3 regions of the Microbacterium sp. EG9 genome follow, and region 1 is predicted to be linked to each of the others. Evidence: predicted binding sites of a transcription regulator. Region 1 holds the regulator's gene; each other region holds the start of a gene.
What was found. The regulator LexA, encoded in region 1, represses DNA repair genes until DNA is damaged. The targets are predictions, from matches to a motif close to TCGAACANNTGTTCGA.
Positions count from the first base shown of each region.

Region 2: the regulator LexA is predicted to act here: its motif matches at 2,388-2,403, upstream of AC6CQV_RS10445 (HNH endonuclease signature motif containing protein).
Region 3: the regulator LexA is predicted to act here: its motif matches at 2,938-2,953, upstream of AC6CQV_RS12060 (HNH endonuclease signature motif containing protein).

Region 1 covers NZ_CM186217.1:900,326-904,527, forward strand. Annotated here, with positions in the region: gene AC6CQV_RS04160 (glycoside hydrolase family 31 protein) at 1-852, shown strand, start outside; gene AC6CQV_RS04165 (hypothetical protein) at 862-1,878, opposite strand; gene lexA (transcriptional repressor LexA) at 1,881-2,546, opposite strand; gene AC6CQV_RS04175 (LysM peptidoglycan-binding domain-containing protein) at 2,823-3,230, shown strand; gene AC6CQV_RS04180 (histidinol-phosphate transaminase) at 3,288-4,202, shown strand, end outside.
Region 2 covers NZ_CM186217.1:2,213,820-2,218,021, forward strand. Annotated here, with positions in the region: gene cydC (thiol reductant ABC exporter subunit CydC) at 1-1,211, shown strand, start outside; gene moaA (GTP 3',8-cyclase MoaA) at 1,233-2,327, opposite strand; gene AC6CQV_RS10445 (HNH endonuclease signature motif containing protein) at 2,485-3,981, shown strand; gene AC6CQV_RS10450 (hypothetical protein) at 4,129-4,202, opposite strand, start outside.
Region 3 covers NZ_CM186217.1:2,557,197-2,561,398, reverse strand. Annotated here, with positions in the region: gene AC6CQV_RS12070 (glycoside hydrolase family 2 TIM barrel-domain containing protein) at 1-693, shown strand, start outside; gene AC6CQV_RS12065 (GNAT family N-acetyltransferase) at 719-1,330, opposite strand; gene AC6CQV_RS12060 (HNH endonuclease signature motif containing protein) at 1,417-2,856, opposite strand; gene AC6CQV_RS12055 (MFS transporter) at 3,008-4,202, opposite strand, start outside.

The sequences.
Region 1 (4,202 bases):
GGCGAGCACGCGTGGGGCGAGGATCTCGTCTACCTCGACGGCTCGTCCGGCGACGTCGCCAACAACCGCTTCCCCGTGGCGTACGCCGCCGCGTACGGTCGGCTGCTGGAGTCGGCGGGCAAGGCTCCCGTCACCTTCAGTCGCGCCGGCTTCACCGGCTCACCCGCGCACGGGGCGTACTGGGCGGGAGACGAGAACTCCACGTGGGAGGCGTTCCGCTGGTCGATGTTCGCGGGGCTCTCCGCGGCATCCTGCGGGATCGTCTACTGGGGCTGGGACATCGCGGGCTTCTCCGGTCCCATCCCCGACGCGGAACTGTACGTGCGGGCGATGGCGGCGAGCGTGTTCGTGCCGATCATGCAGTACCACTCCGAGTTCAACCACCACCGGCTGCCCTCCAACGACCGCACGCCGTGGAACATCGCCGAGCGGACGGGCGACGAGGCGGTGATCCCCGAGGTGCGCGCGCTCGTCCGGCGGCGCGAGCGCCTCGTGCCGTACCTCGCCGAGGCGGCGGCGCGCGCCGTCTCCTCGTCGGTGCCGATGATGCGCCCCCTGTACTTCGACCACCCGACCGATGCGGCCGTGTGGCGGCATCCGCTGCAGTGGATGCTGGGCAGCGACCTGCTCGTCGCCCCCGTGCTCGAGCCCGGGGCGCGGGAGTGGCCGGTGTACCTGCCGTCCGGATCGTGGGTCGAGGCGCGCACCGGCGCGGCGCTGACCGGCGGACGCGTGGTCACCGTCGACGTGTCGGCGCGGGACGCCGTCCCGGTGTTCGTCCGCGCCGAGGCGTGGGTCGCCTTGGCGCCGGTCCTCGCACCGGAGCGGGAGCCGCACCGCGACGAGGACTGAGGCCGTCTCTCACGCGGTGGGCTCGTCGGCGGCTGCCTCGTCTGTCCGGTGAGCCCACCGGTGGGCCACGCGGCGGCGCAGCGCCACGGCGCGCTGCGAGGCGCCGGCGAGCCAGCCCGCTCCGACGAGGACGAGGGCCACGATGAGCACCACCACGGCCGTGCCCACGGCGCCGGCGAGGAGCCGGTCGTAGATCGCGAGCGCCGCGGCGGAGGAGAAGTCCGCCTGCGTCGCGGAGGACGCCACCCACGGGCGGCCGACCCCCGCGACGATCAGCAGGATCGCCGACCCGATCCCCGCGGCGATGCCCGCCCGGGCGAGAGCGGCGGCGCGGCGTCGCGCGAGCACGACCCCGCCGATGAACAGCACGGCCGTGACCACCGGCATCCACCCGCCGAGAGCGACGCCGACGGCGTAGCCCGTCCGGATCGCCGAAAGGGTGTCACCCGAACCGATGATCACGACGTGGTCGACTTCGGGGATGAACGGAGCCAGCGGAGCGCCCTGCGCGACGAGGCGCTCTTCGACGGCCGCGACGATCGCGCCGATCTGGATGCCGAGGCCGTCGGCCGTCTGCACGACGACGCCGCCGCCGTCGGAGGTCGCCGCGACGGTCAGTGCCCGATGGGAGCGGCGGACGACCTGCTCCCAGACGGTGCTGAACGCGTCCGAGCGCACGGCGTCGGCCACGGCGACGTGCACGAGCTGCTGCAGCGCCGTCGCCGCCGGGCCTTCCAGGCGCCGCAGCGCCTGCGCCGCGCGGTCGCCCATGCCGAGGTCGATCAGGCCGTCGATGACCGTGCCGGTCAGCGCCGCCGTGTCGAGCCGCTCATCGATCGCCGTGGTCGATGCCGCGATCACGGCGTCCTGAACCTCGACGGCCTGCGACAGCGGCGCGAGGGTGGCCGCGAACGCGTCCTCGTCGACGAGCTGCGTGCGCGCCCATCCGCTGACGATCGACAGGGGCAGCAGGACCGCCGCGACGACGATCACCGCCGTCGACGCCACCCCGCGCGCGGTGGCCATCCTCAGACGGCGCGCAGAACCGCGACGACGCGGCCGAGCACCACGGCGTCGTCGCCGAGGATCGGTTCGAACGCGGAGTTGCGGGGGAGCAGCCAGGTGTGGCCGTCGCGCTGGCGGAAGGTCTTGACGGTGGCCTCGCCGTCGAGCATCGCCGCCACGATCTCGCCGTTGTCCGCCGTCGGCTGCGAGCGCACCACGACCCAGTCGCCGTCGCAGATGGCGGCGTCGATCATCGACTCGCCGCTGACCTTGAGCATGAACAGGTCGCCCTTGCCCACGAGCTGTCGCGGCAGCGGGAAGATCTCCTCGACCTGCTGATCGGCGGTGATCGGCACGCCGGCGGCGATGCGGCCCACGAGCGGCACGAGGGCGGCATCGCCGAGGGCGGGCGCGAGGTCGGCGGGGTTCTCCGCCGCCGCGCCGGGCAGGTCGATGAGCACCTCCATCGCGCGGGTCTTGCCCGCGTCGCGGCGCAGGTAGCCGCTGAGCTCCAGCTGGTTGAGCTGATGGGTCACGCTCGACAGCGACTTCAGTCCGACGGCATCGCCGATCTCGCGCATGCTCGGCGGGTAGCCGTGGCGGGCGATGGAGGTCTGGATCACCTCGAGGATCTTCAGCTGCTTGTCGCTGAGGCTCTTCCGCCTGCGTGTCTGAGGCTTCTCGGCCATGTCGCGCGCTCCTTCGATCGCGTCCCCCCGAAGGCGTCGCCTTCGAATGTCGGAGGTAGGTGATGGGGTCGTCTTGTCGAAACCGTATCCGGTTTTCGCAGCCTCGACCGGCACGCGCCCGCGTGTCGCCTTCGATTCATCTGCGAGAACCGTGTGCTTGACACCCGAACACCATCGAAGATACATTCGGAAGAGAGATTCGCATCCGGCCCTCCCGGCCGAGGATCGGATGCGAATCTCTCGACACCCGGAGACACCCGTCCTGAGGAGGAACCCATGACCACGATCGACATCCTCGGAGCCTCGCCCCGGGGCCGTCTCGTCGCGGCGACCCCGATGACGACTGTCCGCACGACGAACACCCCGACGCGACTGCGTCTCACGGCACGGGGTCGGCGGGTCCTCGCGCTGCTCGCCTCCGTGCCCGCGGTGATCGCCCTCAGCATCGCGATCCTGTCCGGTGGCGGCGCGCTCGCCTCGAACGAGAACGGCTCCGGGGTCTCCTTCGCCCACGTCACGGTGCAGCCCGGTGACACGCTCTGGTCGATCGCGCACGCCGTCGCGCCCGATGCCGATCCGCGCGACGTGGTCGACGCGATCATGCGGCTGAACGCGCTGCCGTCGGGAAGCCTCGACATCGGCCAGAGCGTCGCGATCCCGGCGGAGTACAGCGCCGGGCGCTGATGCTCCCGGCGCCGGGAGCCCTCTCGGGGCGCCGTGTCGTGCAGTGCGCCGTCTACGATGTTCAGGGTGAGCGTCCGACTCGATGACCTTCCCCTCCGCGACGATCTGCGCGGGCTGACACCCTACGGGGCGCCTCAGGCGCCGCTGCCGGTGGCGCTGAACGTCAACGAGAACACCCACCCGGTGCCGGAGGACGTCGCCGACGACATCCTCGACAGCGTCGCGCGCGCGCTGCGCGAGGTGAACCGGTACCCCGACCGGGAGTTCACGGCTCTGCGCGAGGGATTCGCGGAGTATCTGGGTCACGGCCTGTCGGCGGCTCAGATCTGGGCCGCCAACGGGTCGAACGAGGTCCTCCAGCACCTGCTGCAGGCCTTCGGAGGTCCGGGACGCACCGCCTTCGGCTTCGCTCCCACCTACTCGATGTACCCGCTGCTGACGCGGGCGACGGGGGCGACCTACGCGCACGGCACCCGGGGCGTCGACTACACCCTCGCCCCGGAGGACGCCGCTGCCCAGATCGAGCGCGCCCAGCCGGACATCGTCTTCCTCTGCGCGCCGAACAACCCGACCGGCACCCCGCTCGGCCTCGACGTCATCGAGGCGGTGTACGACGCGGCGCCCGGCATCGTGATCGTCGACGAGGCGTACCAGGAGTTCGCGCCGCGCGATTCGCGCTCGGCGCTCACGCTCCTGCCCGATCGTCCGCGTCTGGTGGTGTCGCGCACCATGAGCAAGGCCTTCGCGTTCGCGGGTGCCCGTGTCGGCTATCTCGCCGCCGACCCCGCCGTGATCGACGCCCTGCGCCTGGTGCGCCTCCCGTACCACCTCAGCGCGCTCACCCAGGCCGCCGCGACCGCGGCGCTGCGGCACGCGCCCGCGATGCTCGCGATGGTCGACGACATCGTCGGTCAGCGCGACCGCATCTCGGCGACCCTCGACGCGCTCGGCTACCGCCCGTTCGAGAGCTGG
Region 2 (4,202 bases), 1.3 Mb from region 1:
TCGTCTGGTGGCCGGCTGCGCTCACCCTCCTGGCCTGCCTGGTCGTCGCGGCGCTCGTCGCGGTCGGCTGGGGATGGCTCGCCGGCTCGCGGGCCGAGCGGTCGATCGCCCCGCTGCGGGCCCGGCTCGCCGACGCCGTCCTCGACCATCTCGCGAGCCTCGACGTGCTGACCGCGTACGGCGCGGCCGGGCGCAGCGCGGCACGGATCGCCGCCGCCGACGCGGAGCTGCGCCGCGCGGTCACCCGCCGCGCCGGCGCGCAGGCGGGCTCGACGGCTCTCGTGTCGGTGCTGGCCGGTGCCGCGTCGCTGCTCGCCGTGCTCGCGACGGTGGGCGCCGTCGGAGACGGCACGATCACCGGTCCCGCCTTCGCGGTCGTCGTGCTCGTGCCGATGGCCGTGTTCGAGGTCTTCACCGCCGTTCCCGCCGCGGCATCCGCCTGGCGTCAGGTGCGCGCGGCGGCCGCACGCATCGCCGAGGCGGTGCCCGACACGGTGCCGGCCGGCATCCCGATCGCCACCGTCCCGGCGGTCGGCACGGGCCCCGATCTGGGCGACGGCATCGTGCTCCACGGCGTGTCGGCGCGCTGGCCGTCGGCGCAGGAGGACGCGCTGCACGACCTCGACCTGTCGATCGCCCCGGGCGAGCGCGTGCTCGTGGTGGGCTCCAGCGGCGCGGGCAAGACGACCGTGGCGCACGTGCTGGTCCGCTTCCTCGACACCGTGCGCGGGCGCTACACGATCGGCGGCGTCGACGTCGCCGATCTCGATCCCGACGACGTACGGGAGACGGTCGGACTGTGCGAACAGCAGCCGATGCTCTTCGACGAGGACATCCGGCAGAATCTTCTCTTCGCCCACGACACCGCGACGGATGCCGAGCTGGAGGCCGTGCTGGAGCGGGTCGGTCTGGGCGACTGGCTGCACGAGCGCGGCGGACTGGACGCGCGCGTCGGGGAGCGCGGCGCGCTCGTGTCGGGAGGGCAGGCCCAGCGCATCGCCCTGGCGCGGGCGCTGCTGCACGGCTTCCCCGTGCTGGTGCTCGACGAGCCCACCGCCGGTGTCGACGTCGACGCCTCGGATGCGCTGCTCACCGACCTGCTGTCGGCCGTCGGTCCCGATCGAGCCGTCGTCCTGATCTCGCACGTCGAGGTGCCGGCCGGACTCGTCGACCGCACGGTGCGCCTCGCCGGAGGTCGCATCGAGGCCTGACCCGGGCGCGCCGGATGCGGCTCAGCCGCCGATCGCGTTCATCCCGCGATGCGGCTGCAGGAACGACGGATCGTCGATCGCGTGGCCGGGGAGCTTGCCCGCGACGCAGTCGTGCAGCACGGCGTCGATCGCGGCGTCGTCGGAGCCGGCCGCGCGCAGCACGGGCAGCAGGTCGTACTCGTCGTTCGAGAACAGGCAGTTGCGCAGCTGCCCGTCGGCGGTCAGCCGCAGCCGGTCGCACGCGCCGCAGAAGGGGGCCGTCACCGAGGCGATGACGCCGACCGTCGCGGGACCGCCGTCGAGGAGGAAGCGCTCCGCGGGCGCTCCGCCCCGCCCGGGGATCGGATCGAGGGTCCACCGGGCGGCGAGAGCGGCGAGGATCTCGTCGCGGGTGACCATCTGCGAGCGGTCCCACGTGTGCCCGGCATCCAAGGGCATCTGCTCGATGAAGCGCATCTCGGCGCCGTGGTCGAGCGCGAAGGCGACCAGGTCGGCGAGCTCGTCCTCGTTCACGCCGCGCATGGCGACGGCGTTGAGCTTGAGCGGTCGCAGACCCGACGCCGCGGCGGCGGCGATCCCCGCGCGCACCTCGTCCAGCCGGTCCCGCCGGGTGAGCTCGCGGAACCGCTCGCGGTCGAGCGTGTCGATCGAGATGTTGAGCCGCTGCAGTCCCGCCGCGACGAGGTCGGGCAGCACCTCCCCCAGCCGGATGCCGTTGGTCGTCAGGGCGATCTCGACGGGGCCGCTCGGACCCTCGATCGCCGCAAGGCGCCGCACGACGTCGACGATGTCGGCGCGCAGGAGCGGCTCGCCACCGGTGAGGCGGAACGTCGTGATCCCGGATGCCGCGGCCACCGCGGCCACGCGGACGATCTCGTCGGTGGAGAGGATGCTGGTGCGCGCGAGCCACTCGTTGCCCTGCTCGGGCATGCAGTAGGTGCAGCGGAGCGAGCAGCGGTCGGTGAGTGAGATGCGCAGGTCACGGTGCACCCGGCCGAAGCGGTCGACGAGCGGGGCGCCGGGCGCTGCCGGCGACGTCGACCGGGGCGCGGAAACGGCGCCGTCCTGTCGCGCGGCGTGCGTCGTTGCGCGCAGCGTGAGCGGGACGGCGACCATGCTCCGAGGCTACCCGCCCGATGGACGGCGCGGGCCGAGGGGAATGTTCTCTTGCGCTCTTCGAAGCTTTGTTCTATTATGGAGGGAAGAAACCCCGCGCGTGCCCACCTTCTGTTGCGGGTCCTGTCCTCCGGTCGTGGCCGGGTCAGGGGTGATGATGCACGCGCTGACGAGTACCCGTGAGGGTGATACGACCTGGCCCGGGTTGGATGCCGTGGTGACCGGTGTCGTGGATGCGCGGCGTCGTGCGGCTGCCGCGCAGGCCGCGGAGGCGAGGTTCCTGGCCGATGCCGTGGGACTGGTCGCGGAACGTGCCGCGGTACTCAGGCAGGAGGCGCAGCAGCGGGGTGGGTCGGTGCGGTCGTCGGATGCGGATCTGCCGTTGCGGGAAGTCGCTCTCGAGCTCGCGATGGCATTGCGGGTGTCGGATCGGGGTGTGCAACGGCGGATGTCGGAGGCCTACCTGCTGACGACCCTGTTCCCGCGGACGCTTGAGGTGTGGGCGTGCGGGGAGATCGATGCCGCTCATGCGTGGGCGATCAGCCGCACCGGCACGATGTTGACGACCGAGGAGGACCGGTCACGGTACGAAACCCTCGCTCTGCAGGCGGCCCGGTCGGAGTCGCCTGCGCGGATGAGCGCGGCGGCGAAGGCGATCGCGGCGACTATTGACCCTGCCGCGTTCACTGAGGCTGCGCAGCGAGCGTATGACGAACGCTCCGTCCGCTTGTTCCCCCTCGACGACGGGATGGCCCGGTTGATCGCGGATCTTCCCGCGCCGCTCGCCCACGCGATCCACGACACCCTGACCGCCCGGGGTCGGGCGATCCTCGATCAGACCGACGAGGACAGCGACGGTGCCGCGGATGCCGCCGACGCGGATGCCTTCGGCGGTGTCGACACCGATGTGAACACGTGCGTCGCGCGGGGCACGAGCGACACCCGGTGTGACGAGACGCTCATCACCGGCCCCACCCCCGCCACCGGCCCCGCTCGCGCCACCGACGTGACCTGCACGACCACGCCCACGGTCACGACCGCCGTGAAGGACTCCCGCACGCTCGCGCAGGTGCGCGCGGACATCCTCACCGACCTGCTCCTGACCGCTACTCCCTCCACCCGCGCCACTGGCGCCGGAGTGGAAGCGGTGACGGCGCAGATCCAGGTGACGGTCCCTGCCCTCACCCTCGCCGGTGACCCCGACGGAGGCCCGCCCCTGCTCGCCGGGTACGGGCCCATCGACCCCGCGATCGCCCGACGGTTGGCCGCCCTGGCCCCCGGGTGGGATCGGGTGTTCATCGACTCGGCCACCGGCGTCCCCGTCGCCGTCGACCGGTACCGGCCGTCCGCCGAGATCCGCCGTTACCTCGCTGCGAGGGATGAACGCTGCCGCACCCCCGGCTGCACCCGCCCCGCCCACCGGTGCGACCACGACCACACCACCGCAGCCGCAGACGGCGGCCCCACAGCACCCGACAACCTCGCCCACCTGTGCCGCCGCCACCACACCGTCAAACACCACACCGCCTGGCAGGTCCGACACCTCGGCCACGGAACCCTCCAATGGACCTCACCGGCCGGACGACACTACGAAGACCACCCACCCAGCCTCGTCCGATTCGTCCCGCACACCGACGACCCACCACCGTTCTGAGCACCACGCACGGGAAGCGTCAGCGGGGATGAGTACCGACGACACATCCTCCGACACCACCCGATCGGACAGACGGGAGTCTGCGGACGGCTGAGCCGTGAGAGTGGATCGACGACGGCCGCTTTGCCACGCGCCTGAACAGCGTTGTCAGGGCGCGAGATCGCAGTTCCGCTGAGTAACCTCCCAGCCCCCTTCTACGTAGTCGAGAGAGTCGCGCACGA
Region 3 (4,202 bases), 1.6 Mb from region 1:
TTGCGCCGCGCGCCGGCGATCGCCGTGCACCGGCCCGCGCACCACGGCCGGCCGGTGGAGAAGACGCCCTGGTCGTGGGATGACGTCGTGTCGTCGTGGTCGTGGGCCGTCGAGGCGGGTGCGCCGGTGACGGTCGACGTGTACGCGGATGCCGAGGAGGTCGAGCTGCGTCTGGTCGACGCGGACGGCGACCGCCTGATCGGCCGGGCGCCGGTGGGCGACCCGCGCCCGCTCATCGCGCGGTTCGAGACGCACTACCGCCCGGGGCGGCTGGTGGCGATCGCGTGGCGGGGCGGGGTGGAGGTCGGTCGTACCGACCTGGTCACCGCGGGCGCGCTCGCGCTGCGCGTTCGTGCCGAACAGGATGCCGTGGACGCCGACGGCGGCCTGGCCCATCTCGTGATCGAGCTCGCGGATGCCGCTGAAGCCAGTGCCGATACCGGTACGGACGGCGCCGTGGTGTGCGACCGCGACGCGGAGGTGACGGTCCAGGTGACCGGCGCGGGCGAGTTGGCGGCGCTCGGGTCGAGCCGTGCGCGGACGACGGAGTCGTTCGCCGGTCCGTCGCGTCGCACGCACGACGGACGGGCGCTCGCCGTGGTGCGCGCCACGGGTGAGGGAGAGATCACGGTCACCGTGTCGGCGGAGGGATACGCCCCCGTCGTGCGGCGACTGGTCGCGCAGTCGCGGTAGGGAGTGTTGCGGGAACCTGCCTCTGCTAGCGCGAGCTCTCGGTGGAGCGGAGGACATTGAGGCGCTCCTGAAGGCCGTACTTCACGGTCGGCCATTCCCCGTCGATGATCGAGTACACGACCGTGTCGCGGATGGTCCCGTTCTCGAAGACCGTGTGGTTACGCAACACGCCGTCTTGCTTCGCGCCCAGCTTCTCGATGGCCGTGCGGGATTGCCGGTTGTGCCAGTGCGCGCGGAACTCGACTGCCCCGCAGCCCAGATCGTCGAACGCGCGACTCAGCAGCAACAGCTTGGCGGCGGGGTTGATCCCTGTTCCTTGCGCATTCCTGCCCAGCCACGTGCCTCCGATCTCCAGGCGTCGATTCGTCGGCTCGATGTTCAGGTACGACGTCATGCCGACGGCACGGTCGGAGGCGGCATCGATCACAGCCCACGGAACCATCGAGCCCTCGGCGTGCGCGGCGAGACGGTTCTCGATGGTCCCCGACATCTCGTCCGGCGAGGGAATGTGGGTGTACCAGGCTTCCCACATATTGCCCACTCGAACGGCGTCGACCAGGTCGGCGCGATGCGCCGCGCTGAGCGGTTCCACACGCACGAACTCATTGCTGAGAACTGGAGCGGCGAGGAAGTCCATTTCCCCATCGTATGGTTCCCGCTCACCTCGACATCGAGCCCCACCATCCTCGAGCAACACGCCCGAGGCGCCCGCGACGCGCGGCGTCAGAAGGGTGGTGGCTCGGCCGGCGTGGCGGGTTCGGGGACGAATCTCACCAGGCTGCGTGGGTGGTCTTCGTAGTGTCGTCCGGTGGGTGAGGTCCATTGGAGGGTTCCGTGGCCGAGGTGTCTGACCTGCCAGGCGGTGTGGTGCTTCACGGTGTGGTGGCGGCGGCACAGGTGGGCGAGGTTGTCGGGTGCGGTGTGGCCGCCGTGGCTGGCGGGGGTGGTGTGGTCGCGGTCGCAGCGGTGGGTGGGGCGGGTGCAGCCGGGGGTGCGGCAGCGTTCATCCCGGGCGGCGAGGTAGCGGCGCAGCTCCGCGGACGGCCGGTACCGGTCGACGGCGACGGGGATGCCGGTGGTCGGGTCGGTGAACACCCGATCCCAGCCAGGCGCGAGTCCCGCCAACCGGCGGGCGATCGCGGGGTCGATGGGCCCGTACCCGGTGAGGAGGGCCGGGCCGCTGTTCGGGTCGCCGGCGAGCGTGAGGGCGGGGATCGTCACCTGAATCTGCGCCGTCACCGCCTCGATACCGGCCCCGGTGGCGCGGGTGGAGGCAGTGGCGGTCAGGAGCAGGTCGGTGAGGATGTCCGCGCGCACCTGCGCCAGAGTGCGGGAGTCCTTCACGGCGGTCGGGGTCGTGGCCGTGGGCGTGGTCGTGCAGGTCGCGTCGGTGGGGCGGGCGGGGCCGGTGATGAGCGTGTCGGCGCCGGTGAGGGCAGCCGCGTCGGTGGCATCCGCCTCACCGTCGATGCCCTCGTCGGTCTGGTCGAGGATCGCCCGACCCCGGGCCGTCAGGGTGTCGTGGATCGCGTGTGCGAGCGGGGCGGGAAGATCCGCGATGAGTCTGGCCATCCCATCCTCCAACGGGAACAACCGCACGGACCGCTCCTCATACGCGCGCTGCGCAGCCTGGGTGAACGCAGTCGGGTCGATGGTCGCCGCGATCGCCTTCGCCGCCGCCGCCATCCGCGCAGGCGACTCCGACCGGGCCGCCTCCAGAGCGAGGGTCTCGTAGCGTGCCCGGTTTTCCTCGGTCGTCAACAGCGTGCCGGTGCGGCTGATCGCCCACGCGTGAGCGGCATCGATCTCCCCGCCCGCCCACACCTCAAACGTCCGCGGGAACAGGGTGGTCAGCAGGTATGCCTCCGACATCCGGCGTTGCACACCCCGATCCGACGCCCGCAGCGCCATCGCGAGCTCCAACGCGACTTCCCGCAACGGCAGATCCGCATCCGACGACTTCACCGACCGCCCCTGTTGCTGCGCCTCCTGCCTCAGCACCGCGGCACGTTCCGCGACCACATCCACTGCCGCGGCCAGCAACCTCGCCTCGGCGGCCTGCGCCTGAGCCGCCCGACGCCGCGCATCCACGACACCGGTCACCACGGCATCCAGCCCGGGCCAGGTCGTATCACCCTCACGGATAGTCGACAGCGCGTGCATCATCACCCCTGACCCGGCCACAACCGGAGGACAGGACCCGCAACGGAAGGTGGGCACGCACGGGGTTTCTTCACCCTACTATAGAACAAACATTCGAAACACGCAAGAGCGACATCGGTGCCGGACCCCGTGGGATCGCGGCATCCGCCGCTTACCGCCGCGTCGGGTCGGGCAGCGAGATCGGCGTCGTCCCGGCGACCTCGTCGCTGAACTCCTCGGGCGCCACGACGGTCAGCGGTCGCGTCTCGTCGAGGGAGAGGGCGAAACGGCGCGACTCGTGGCGGTGCAGCCGCCCCGACCAGAGGAGCCAGCCGAACCCGATCGCGAAGGCGACCAGCGCCGCCGCGGCGCCGAGGAGGATGGCGGCGCGGGCGCCGTACTCCGCGGCGACCCAGCCGACGATCGGGGCGCCGATGGGCGTCCCGCCCATGAGGATCGCCATGTAGAGCGCCAGCACGCGGCCGCGCAGGGCCGGATCGGTCGTCGTCTGGACGTAGCCGTTGGCGGTGGTGAGCGTCGTGACGACGGCGAACCCGGTGAACATCAGCGTGAGGGCGTACAGCCAGTAGTCGGGCATGAAGGCCGACACGGTGCCCGCGACCGCGAACATCCCCGTGCCGACGATCACGAGGCGCATGCGCGCGCGATCGCGGCGCGCGGCCAGCAGGGCCCCCGCGAGCGAGCCGATCGCGAGGATCGAGCTGAGCAGGCCGTAGCCGTCGGCGTCACGACCGAACTCGAGCGCCATCGTCGAGGCGAAGATCGGGAAGTTCATGCCGAAGGCGCCGAGCAGGAACACCATGATGAACGTGACGACCAGGTCGGGGCGCCCGCCGACGTAGCGGAACCCGTCGGCCAGGCGCGACGCCCCCGGCGCCGTGATCCGCGGCACCAGCTCCTCGGAGCGGATGAGGCGCAGGGCCACGATCATCGCGAGGAAGGTGACGGCGTTCACGAGGAACACCCAGCCGGTGCCGACCGCGACGATCACGATGCCGGCGACGGCCGGCCCGATCATGCGGGCGCCGTTGAAGGATGCCGCATTCAGCGCGACCGCGTTCGATGCGTTCTCGCGGTCGACCAGATCGGAGACGAACGCCTGCCGCGCCGGGTTGTCGAACGCGGCGACCAGTCCGAGCGCGAAGGCGAACACGTACATGAGCGGGAGCGTCATGACGCCGCTGAGGATCAGGATGCCGATGGTCGCGCCCAGCACCAGGAGCGATCCCTGCGTCACCATCAGCAGGCGGCGCCGCTCGAAGCGGTCCGCGACCCAGCCGGTGACGCTCACGAGCAGCAGCGGCGGGGCGAACTGCAGCGCCATCGTGACGCCCATGGCGCCCGCG